DNA from 2 places in the Streptomyces sp. RGM 3693 genome. Region 1 is predicted to be linked to the other one. Evidence: riboswitches for the same ligand, from Rfam matches in the RefSeq annotation. Region 1 holds a riboswitch; the other holds the start of a gene.
What was found. A riboswitch is a leader RNA that binds a small molecule or an ion and turns the genes downstream of it on or off. The one in region 1 is predicted to bind S-adenosylmethionine.
Positions count from the first base shown of each region.

Region 2: it holds a riboswitch for S-adenosylmethionine, as region 1 does, so the genes downstream of both, ACO0M4_RS38370 (aminotransferase class V-fold PLP-dependent enzyme) here and thrC (threonine synthase) in region 1, are expected to answer to the same signal.

Region 1 covers NZ_JBMPPQ010000005.1:81,582-86,508, forward strand. The annotation lists gene groL (chaperonin GroEL) at 1-19, opposite strand, end outside; gene ACO0M4_RS39780 (cold-shock protein) at 507-710, opposite strand; gene ACO0M4_RS39785 (MoaD/ThiS family protein) at 1,194-1,472, opposite strand; gene thrC (threonine synthase) at 1,528-2,814, opposite strand; SAM riboswitch class I at 2,832-2,989, opposite strand; gene ACO0M4_RS39795 (glucosyl-3-phosphoglycerate synthase) at 3,166-4,140, shown strand; gene ACO0M4_RS39800 (alpha,alpha-trehalose-phosphate synthase (UDP-forming)) at 4,190-4,927, shown strand, end outside.
Region 2 covers NZ_JBMPPQ010000004.1:490,643-495,569, reverse strand. The annotation lists gene qcrB (cytochrome bc1 complex cytochrome b subunit) at 1-770, shown strand, start outside; gene trpD (anthranilate phosphoribosyltransferase) at 911-1,975, shown strand; SAM riboswitch class IV at 2,056-2,173, shown strand; gene ACO0M4_RS38370 (aminotransferase class V-fold PLP-dependent enzyme) at 2,377-3,750, shown strand; gene ACO0M4_RS38365 (Lrp/AsnC family transcriptional regulator) at 3,949-4,230, opposite strand; gene ACO0M4_RS38360 (rhomboid family intramembrane serine protease) at 4,227-4,927, opposite strand, start outside.

The DNA of each region.
Region 1 (4,927 bases):
ACGCGATGATCTTGGCCATGTGAAGTGGTCCCTCCGGACTGATGGGGTCCCCGTGCTCGAACGAAGCCGAGAGCTTGGGGGCGGAAATACCGGACCGTGTTGGCGCCCGCGACGGACGGCCTGCATACCGTGTGGTTCCTTGCCCCACCTGGCGTGCGGGCCTCACCGACCCAGTCCACATTCAGCACTCTCACGGGGAGAGTGCTAACGCAATGATTAGCACTCGCACCCATCGAGTGCAAGCGCTTGGCGGTCGGACCCCTCGTCCGTGAGACGGCCGGGCCCCCGTCCGCGAGGCGACCGGACCCCGTCCCCGAGACAGCTACACACCGCCCGCGCGCGCCCGCGTACCACCCCGCGAGGCGCGCCCGTGACGCCCGGGAACGGCAAGGCGCCCGCGACGCCCGGAAGCGGCGGGCGCCCATGACGTCCGGGAACGACAGAAGGCCCGCAACCCCGTACTCGGGGATGCGGGCCTTCTTCCAACGATGCAGTCGGCCGCCGCCTCAGGCGGCGACCCGGACCATGTCCGCCTGTGGCCCCTTCTGGCCCTGCGAGATCTCGAACTCGACTCGCTGACCCTCCTCAAGGGTGCGGTACCCGTCCATCTGGATCGCGCTGTAGTGGACGAAAACATCCGCACCACCGTCGACCGCGATGAAGCCGTACCCCTTCTCCGCGTTGAACCACTTGACGGTGCCCTGAGCCATGCCTAACTCCCCTATTACTGGCCCTTGCGCAGGACCGCACTCCGCGGACCCGGGTCAGACCTCACCCCACCGGAAATGGCCCGTGGGATGTGCGCCGGAACGCGTCGACCGCCGCTGAATGTATCTGGACCAATGCCCAGCGCAACAGGTCAATCGGACGAGAATTCTGGCGCCAGGGAATCGGCCGTATGCGCTCAAATGCCGTTATCCCAGGCCAAGTCGGGCCGGGAATAAGCCGCGCAAACGACAAAACGCGCACACAACTTGCGCACAAGTCCCCGCGATCTCATATGCGTTCGGCATGCACGCGGAGATAACCGGAGGGGGATCGCCCCAATGGTATCCCCTTTCACAACACGGAATTGCCCCGTCCGTTTCGTACGGACGGGGCAATTTCCGGTCACTACCGGCAAAGAGTTGGCGCAAATTCGATCGGCGCGTTCCACACCGGCGCCGGCGGGCGCGTCAGCGTCGGCTACCGAGTCAGCAACCGCCCGCCACTGCCGGAATGATCGAGACGCCCGCACCGTCCGGGGTCGGCGTCTGGAGGCCCTGCTCGAAGCGGACGTCGTCGTCGTTGACGTAGACGTTCACGAAGCGGCGCAGCTTGCCCGCGTCGTCGAGCACCCGGGCCGCGATGCCCTGGTGGTTCTTCTCCAGGTCGGCGATGACCTCGGAGAGGGTCGCGCCCTCGGCGGTCACCTCGGCCTCGCCTCCGGTGTACGTGCGCAGGATGGTGGGGATGCGGACCTTGACGCTCATGGTTCTGCCTTCCAGGGAAGTACGAGTGCGGAATCGGGGCGGGCGACGGACCGGCTCAGCCGGCCAGGCCGGCCGCGCGGAACGCGTCCAGGTTCGGCCGGATGGTGGCGGAGGGCCCGGCGGCGACGGCGTCGAGGGTCTTCAGACCGTCACCGGTGTTCAGCACGACGGTGGTCAGCGACGGGTCCAGGATGCCGTTCTCGATGAGCTTCTTGGTCACACCGACGGTCACGCCGCCCGCGGTCTCCGCGAAGATTCCCTCCGTACGGGCCAGCAGCTTGATCGCGTCCACGATCTGCGGGTCGGTGACGTCCTCGACCGCACCGCCGGTGCGGCGCGCGATGTCGAGCACGTACGGGCCGTCCGCCGGGTTGCCGATCGCCAGCGACTTGGCGATGGTGTTCGGCTTCTGCGGCTTGACGACCTCGTGTCCGGCCTTGAAGGCCACGGACACCGGAGAGCAGCCCTCGGCCTGGGCGCCGAAGATCTTGTACGGCTTGTCCTCGACCAGACCGAGGGCGATCAGCTCCTTCAGCCCCTTGTCGATCTTGGTGAGCTGGGAGCCGGACGCGATCGGGATGACGAGCTGGTCCGGCAGCTGCCAGCCCAGCTGCTCGCAGATCTCGTACGCCAGCGTCTTGGAGCCCTCGCCGTAGTAGGGGCGGAGGTTGACGTTGACGAAGCCCCAGCCCTCGCCCAGCGGGTCGCCGATGAGCTCGGAGCAGAAGCGGTTCACGTCGTCGTAGTTGCCCTCGATGGCGACCAGGTCACCGCCGTAGACCGCGGCCATCACGACCTTGCCGGGCTCCAGGTCGTGCGGGATGAAGACGCAGGACTTCAGGCCCGCGCGGCGCGCCGCGGCGCCGACCGCACCGGCCAGGTTGCCGGTCGAGGAGCAGGACAGGGTGGTGAAGCCGAAGGCGCGGGCGGCCTCGACGGCGATCGCGACGACCCGGTCCTTGAAGGAGTGGGTGGGGTTGCCGGAGTCGTCCTTGACGTACAGGCCGCCGGTGACGCCCAGCTCGGCGGCGAGCCGGTCGGCCTTGACGAGCTTGGTGAAGCCGGGGTTGAGGTTGGGCTTGTCGGCCACGTCGGCGGGGACGGGCAGCAGCGGGGCGTAGCGCCAGATGTTGGCGGGTCCGGCCTCGATCCGCTTCTTCAATTCTGCTGCTTGACCGGGCCCGCCGCCGGGGAGCTCGTAGGCGACTTCCAGCGGGCCGAAACACTCCTGGCACGCGAAGATCGGGCCGAGCGGAAAGCGCTGTCCGCATTCGCGACAGGACAGCGCGACGGCGGGGCCGAGGGAGACAGCGGGAGCGGATTCGGTGACTTGCACAGCCATGGAGGCGAGGCCCTTTCTCCTCATCTTCCTCACGACGCATCTCGCCGTGAGACGGATTTGGCACCTTCCCTAGCCGGGAGCCTCGCGCGCGCACTGTGCTGGCTTGCGGCGGAGACCGGCTGGAGGGTTGCCGGGGCTTCAACGGGCCGTATCCCTCTGCCCCTCTGGATGAGCGGTATGGCGCTGGGTCGAAACCCAGGCGTTTGTTGCGCGGCGACCCCGACATGCGAGGGTCATCCGCGTTGTTCAAGACTGTAACCGAAGGCACTCGCCGTTGAGATAGTCGTCCGGTCCGCGAGATGGATCACATAACGGGCTTCCGTTCGGGGGCCACCGAGGAGAGTCGTAGACGTGCTGGAAGAAGTGGAGCGCTGGCTGGCCGGCCGCTCCTGGTCCGCCGCGGACCGCCCGCTGGAGCGGCTGGTGGAGGCCAAGCGCCAAACGGGTCGGACGGTCAGCGTGGTGCTGCCCGCGCTCGACGAGGAGGCGACGGTCGGTGCGATCGTCGCGGCGATCCGTGCCGACCTCATGACCGAGGAGGTGCCGCTGGTCGACGAGCTGGTGGTGCTGGACTCGGGCTCCACCGACCGTACCGCCGAGGTCGCCGCGGCGGCCGGTGCCCGGGTCGTCCACCGGGACAGTGTGCTGCCCCGGATTCCGGCGCTGCCCGGCAAGGGCGAGGTGCTGTGGCGCTCGCTGCTGGTGACCAGCGGCGACATCATCTGTTTCGTCGACGCCGACCTGTGGGAATTCTCGTCCACCTTCGTCTCGGGGATCGTCGGGCCGCTGCTGACCGACCCGGAGATCCACTTCGTCAAGGCGATGTACGACCGGCCGCTGGAGACCGCGGAGGGCCGGGTGCCCGCGGCCGGCCGGGGCGAGCAGGGCGGCCGGGTCACCGAGCTGGTCGCCCGGCCGCTGCTCAACCTCCACTGGCCGCAGCTGGCCGGGTTCGTGCAGCCGCTCGGCGGGGAGTACGCGGCCCGTCGCGCGCTGCTGGAGCGGCTGCCGTTCCCGGTCGGTTACGGGGTGGAACTGGGCCTGCTGGTGGACGCCCTGCACACGGTCGGCCTGGACGCGCTCGCCCAGGTGGACGTAGGGGTGCGCAAGCATCGCCACCAGGGCGGCCAGGCGCTCGGCCGGATGGCCGCCGCGATCTACCGTACCGCTCAACTCCGGCTGGCCCGCGGGCACTTGGTGCGGCCCCGGCTGACCCAGTTCGACCGTGGGGAGAACGGCTTCGTGCCGCGGACGACGGAGGTGGACACCGAGGAGCGGCCGCCGATGGCCGGAATACCGGAGTACGCGGAACGGCGGGCGGCCTGAGGGGCGATCCGTACGTTTGCGCGGATCCCCTGCGGGTTAATGTCGCGACATGGTCTCCGAGCGCAGTGCGGTGCAGCCAGGTGCCGAGGTCCTCGTCGCGTCCAACCGCGGGCCGGTTTCGTACGCCGTGGGAGCGGGCGGTGAGCTGACCGCCAAACGCGGCGGCGGGGGGCTCGTGTCCGGGCTCTCGGCGATCGGGCCCGAGACGGATGCGGTGTGGGTGTGTGCGGCGCTCGGTGACGGTGACCGGGAGGCGGTGCGGCGGACCGGCGGCCTGCTGGACACCGCGGACACCGGTGGACAGCGCGTCCGGATGTTGGACATCCCGGCGGATGTGCACGCCGCGGCCTACAACGGCGTCGCCAACTCCGTGCTGTGGTTCGTCCACCACATGCTGTACCAGACGCCGCTGGAGCCGGTCTTCGACGCGGATTTCCGGGGCCAGTGGGCGGCCTACGAGGCATACAACGCGGCGTTCGCCAGCGCGCTGGCGGACTCCGCGAGTCCCGGCGCGGCGGTGCTGGTGCAGGACTACCACCTGGCGTTGGTGCCGGGGATGCTGCGCGAGGTGCGGCCGGACGTCCGGATCGCGCACTTCTCGCACACCCCGTGGGCGCCGCCGGAGTACTTCGCGATGCTGCCCGACGACATCCAACAGCAGCTGGTGCTGGGCATCCTCGGCGCCGACCGGGCGAATTTCCTGACCCAGCGGTGGGCCCGGGCGTTCGCGGCGTGTTGCGAGCGGGCGCTGGGGCCGGACTGCACGGCGCACTGGCCGCGGCACGAG
Region 2 (4,927 bases), on a different contig from region 1:
ACCCCGTATGGGCCATCGGCCCGTACCGGCCGGACCAGGTGTCCACCGGTGCGCAGCCGGACTGGTACATGGGCTTCGCCGAGGGCCTGGTGCGTGTCATGCCGGGTTGGGAGTGGAACTTCTGGGGCCACACCATCAACTTCGGTGTGCTGATCCCGATCCTGGTCTTCCCGCTGGTCCTGGTCGCCATCGCGGTCTACCCGTTCATCGAGTCCTGGGTCCGCGGCGACAAGCGCGAGCACCACATCCTGGACCGCCCGCGCAACGTGCCCACCCGCACCGGCTTCGGTGTGGCCTGGCTCGTCGCGTACTTCGTGATGCTGATCGGTGGCGGCAACGACCTGTGGGCGACGCACTTCCACCTGTCGATCAACTCGATCACCTGGTTCGTCCGGATCGGGTTCTTCGTCGGGCCGGTGCTGGCCTTCATCGCCACCAAGCGGATCTGCCTGGGTCTCCAGCGCCGCGACAAGGACAAGGTGCTGCACGGACGCGAGTCCGGCATCATCAAGCGACTGCCGCACGGTGAGTTCATCGAGGTCCACGAGCCGCTCAACCAGGAGCAGCTGCACGTCCTGACGCAGCACGAGCAGCCCGAGCCGCTCGAGCTCGGTCCCGAGGTCGACGAGAACGGCGTCCAGCGCAAGCTCAAGCGCACGCAGAAGCTGCGCGCCAAGCTCTCCAAGGGCTACTACGGCGAGGACAACGTCATCCCCAAGCCGACCGTCGAGGAGTACAAGGAGATCACCAGCGGCCACGGCCACCACTGATCCCCGCGGGCGCGACACCGCGCACCGCTGGTAGTACGCCACCCAGAGGGCCCCGTCCACGAAGAGGACGGGGCCCTCCGGCGTTCCCGGAGGTCGATAGGGTGACGGCACAAGCAGGAGACGAACCAGGAGCGTGGACCATGAACGTTGTGACCCCGGCAGGCGGCGGCAGCGTGGCGGACCGCTCCTGGCCGGCCGTACTGAACGCCCTCCTCGACGGCCGCGACCTCACCGCCGACGACACCGCCTGGGTCATGGACCGGATCATGCGCGGCGAGGCCACCGACGCGCAGATCGCCGGTTTCGCGGTCGCGCTGCGCGCCAAGGGCGAGACGGTCGCGGAGATCTCCGGCCTGGTCCGGACGATGTACGCGCACGCCAGCCTGATCGAGGTGCCCGGCCCCAGCGTCGACATCGTCGGCACCGGCGGCGACGGGGCGAACACCGTCAACATCTCCACCATGGCGTCGATCGTGGTCGCCGGCACCGGAGCCAAGGTCGTCAAGCACGGCAGCCGGGCCGCGTCCTCGACCAGCGGTGCCACGGACGTCCTGGAGAAGCTGGGCGTGAATCTGAACTTGTCGCCGCGGCGGGTCGTCGAGGTCGCGGAGGAGGCCGGGATCACCTTCTGCTTCGCGGCCAAGTTCCACCCCGCGCTGCGCCACGTGGCGGCCGCCCGCGGCCAGCTGGGCATCCGGACGACGTTCAACGTGCTGGGGCCGCTGACCAACCCGGCCCGGGTCAAGGCCCAGGCGACCGGCGTCGCGGACGCCAAGATGGCGCCGATCCTGGCCGGCGTGCTGGCCGAACGCGGTTCGTCGGCGCTGGTCTTCCGCGGCGACGACGGGCTGGACGAGCTGACCACCACCGCCACCTCCCGGGTGTGGATCGTGCGGAACGGCACGGTCCGCGAGGAGCCCTTCGACCCGCGGGACGTCGGGATCGGCCTGGTCCCGGTGGAGGCGCTGCGCGGCGCGGACGCGTCGTACAACGCCGAGGTGGCCCGCCGGCTGCTGGACGGTGAGACCGGGCCGGTGCGGGAGGCGGTGCTGCTGAACGCCGCGGCCGCGCTGGCCGCACTGGAGCCGTCCGACGCCCCGCTCACCGAGCGGATCCGGGACGGCCTGGCCAAGGCCGCCGAGGCGATCGACTCGGGCGCCGCCAAGCGGACCCTGGAGCGTTGGGCGATGGTCAGCAACGCCTGACGGCGGAGGTGACGCAGGTCCCGGTCCGGAATACGGACCGGGGCTTGCGCGTCGAAGATCGTGTGGCATGATTCAGCCCAGGTCACGAGTGACAGCGACGTAGGCCCCGGCCCGCTGTCCGGCAACCCTCCTTCCGTGGCGGGGTGCCCCGGGTGATGACCAGGTCGCAGGCAGCGAGGTCTGCGGCAAGCGCGGATCCCTCGCCAGGGATCCTGGTCCTCGAGGGAGTCCTTCCGTGATGAAGCGAATGCGCTAGGGCCGTCGGCCCCCTTTTCCGCGCCACCTTTCTCTCCTTTCCTTCACGCTGCGGTGCCGTGCCGGGCAGATCCTCCGTGCCTTACGCGTACCGTGCGACGCCCCCCCGCCGCAGCGCATTCGCTCATGCCTCCCGGGAGTTCGCCATGTCTGTTTCCGCTGCCGCCGACCGTGCCGTCTGTGCCCCGCTTCCCGTTCTGGGGCGGGACGTCCTGGTCCCGTTGGTGACCGGGGGCGAGGCCGTCTACGCCGCGTTGGACTACGCCGCCAGCGCGCCGGCGCTCCAGCGGGTCTGGGACGACGTCGCCGCGTACGCCCCGTACTACGGCAGCGTCCACCGCGGCGCCGGCTACCTCTCCCAGCTCTCCACCGACCTCTTCGAGAACGCCCGCGAGACCGTCGCCGACTTCCTCGGCTGCCGCCCCGACGACCAGGTGGTCTTCACCCGCTCCACCACCGACTCGCTGAACCTGCTGGCCGCGGCCCTGCCGCAGGGCACCCGGGTCTTCGTCTTCGAGACCGAGCACCACGCCTCGCTGCTGCCCTGGGAGCGCCGCGCGGACCTGGCCGTGACCTACCTGAACGCGCCGCGCACCCCTCAGCAGGCGGTGGACAGCCTGGAGAAGGCACTGGCCACCCGTGAGCCGTACGGACCGGCGCTGGTCTGCGTCACCGGTGCCTCGAACGTGACCGGTGAACTGTGGCCGGTGCGGGAACTGGCGGCCGCCGCGCACGCCCACGGCGCCCGGATCGTGCTGGACGCGGCCCAACTCGCCCCGCACCACCCGGTGGACCTCGCGGAACTCGACGTCGATTGGGTCGCGTTCTCGGGCCACAAGCTCTACGCGCCGTTCGGCGCCGGCGTGCTGGCCGGCCGCGCCGACTGGCTCCAGGAGGCCGAGCCGTACCTCGCCGGCGGCGGAGCCAGCCGGAAGGTCGCCCGGCGGACCGACGGCGGGGTGGACGTCGAGTGGCACACCACCGCGGCCCGGCATGAGGCCGGTTCGCCCAACGTCATCGGCGCCTACGCCATCGCCTCCGCCTGCCGGGCACTCACCGACGCAGGGTTCGACGGCCTCGTCGCCCGCGAACAGGAGCTGATCGCCGCGGTCCGCGCGGGCCTGGCCGAGGTCCCCGAGGTCCGGATCCTCTCCCTCTTCGGCGACGACGCCCCGCGGGTCGGCGTCCTCTCGTTCGTCGTCGAGGGCTGGAACAGCTCGCACTTCGCGGCCGCGCTCTCCGCGGAGTACGGGATCGGCGTCCGCGACGGCCTGTTCTGCGCACACCCGCTGGTACGGACCCTCCTGGGCAGCGAGCCGCAGGAGCCCGGCGAGTGCGGGGCACCGGAGGCGACGCCGGGGGAGCGGTCGCTGAACGCGATCCGGGTCAGCTTCGGCGCCGGCACGCCCGATGAGCACGTTCAACGGTTCGTCCGGGCGGTCAAGGAACTCGTCGCGAACGGCGCGCGCTGGAACTACCAGGTAGAGGACGGCCGTTGCGTGCCAGCGCGCTTCGCCTGACGGCGCGGGGCCTCGTACGTTTTTGGCTTTCTCGCCGTTGCGCCTGGCGGCGCGGGGTCTCGTACGTTGCCGGGTGCGGCGTCGTTTTGCCTGCGGCGTCGTTTTGCGTGCGGTGGGTTGTGGTCCGCTGCAGGCGCAACGGCGAGAAACCCCCACGGCGGGACGGCCAACAACGTGGGAACCCAGCCCAGCGCAGCGCTAGGCGTCGAGGCCGATAGAAAACGCCGCTTCGAGGTCGTGCTGGGAGTACGTGCGGAACGCGATGTGCGTTTCGGTGGAGGCGACGCCCGGGACCTTGCTGATCCGGCCGGGGATGACGTCGGCGAGGTCGTCGTGGTTGGCGACGCGCACCATCGCGATCAGGTCGTGGGCGCCGGTGACGGAGTAGACCTCGCTGACGCCTTCCAGCGCGGCGATCTGCTCGGCGATCTCCGGGATCTGGTCCACGCTGGTCTTGATGAGCACGATCGACGTGATCACGGCTGGCTCTCTCCCTCGGCCGATACTCCATTGCCCCTGGTGGCACCCACAGTATCCCGCCCGTAGCGGGCCCACGCGTAGAGGAAGCCCAGTGCGAAGCCGACGACGTGGGCGAGGTAGGCGACGCCGGGGCCGGCCGGGTCGTGCCGGGCCGCGTGCCACTGGAGGAAGAACCAGAACAGCAGCACGATCCAGGCCGGGAAGCGCAGCGGCAGGAAGAACAGGAACGGGTAGAGGCTGGTGACCCGGGCCCGCGGGAAGAGGAAGAGGAAGGCGCCCAGCACGCCGGAGATCGATCCGGAGGCGCCGACCAGGGTCTGGTTCGAACCGGCGTGCGCGGCCGCGTAGCCCAGCAGCGCCAGATAGCCGACGGCCAGGTAGAAGGCGGTGAACGGGAGCCGGCCCATTCGCGTTTCGGTCATTCCGCCGAAGACGTACAGGAACAGGATGTTGCCGAGCAGGTGCAGCCAGCTTCCGTGGACGAACAGCGCGGTGAGCGGCGTGAGCAGGGCCCTCGGTGAGCCGCTCCACAGATCGAGCGGAATCACGCCCCAGTGCTCGAAGTACCTGGTCTGGGCGTGGAGCAGCGCGTGCCCGGTGCCGTACGTGTGGTTCAGGCCGGAGACCGGGCCGAGCACGAAGAGTGCGCAGCACAGCCCGATCAGCACATTCGTCATCCGTGAGAACACCGCGCGGA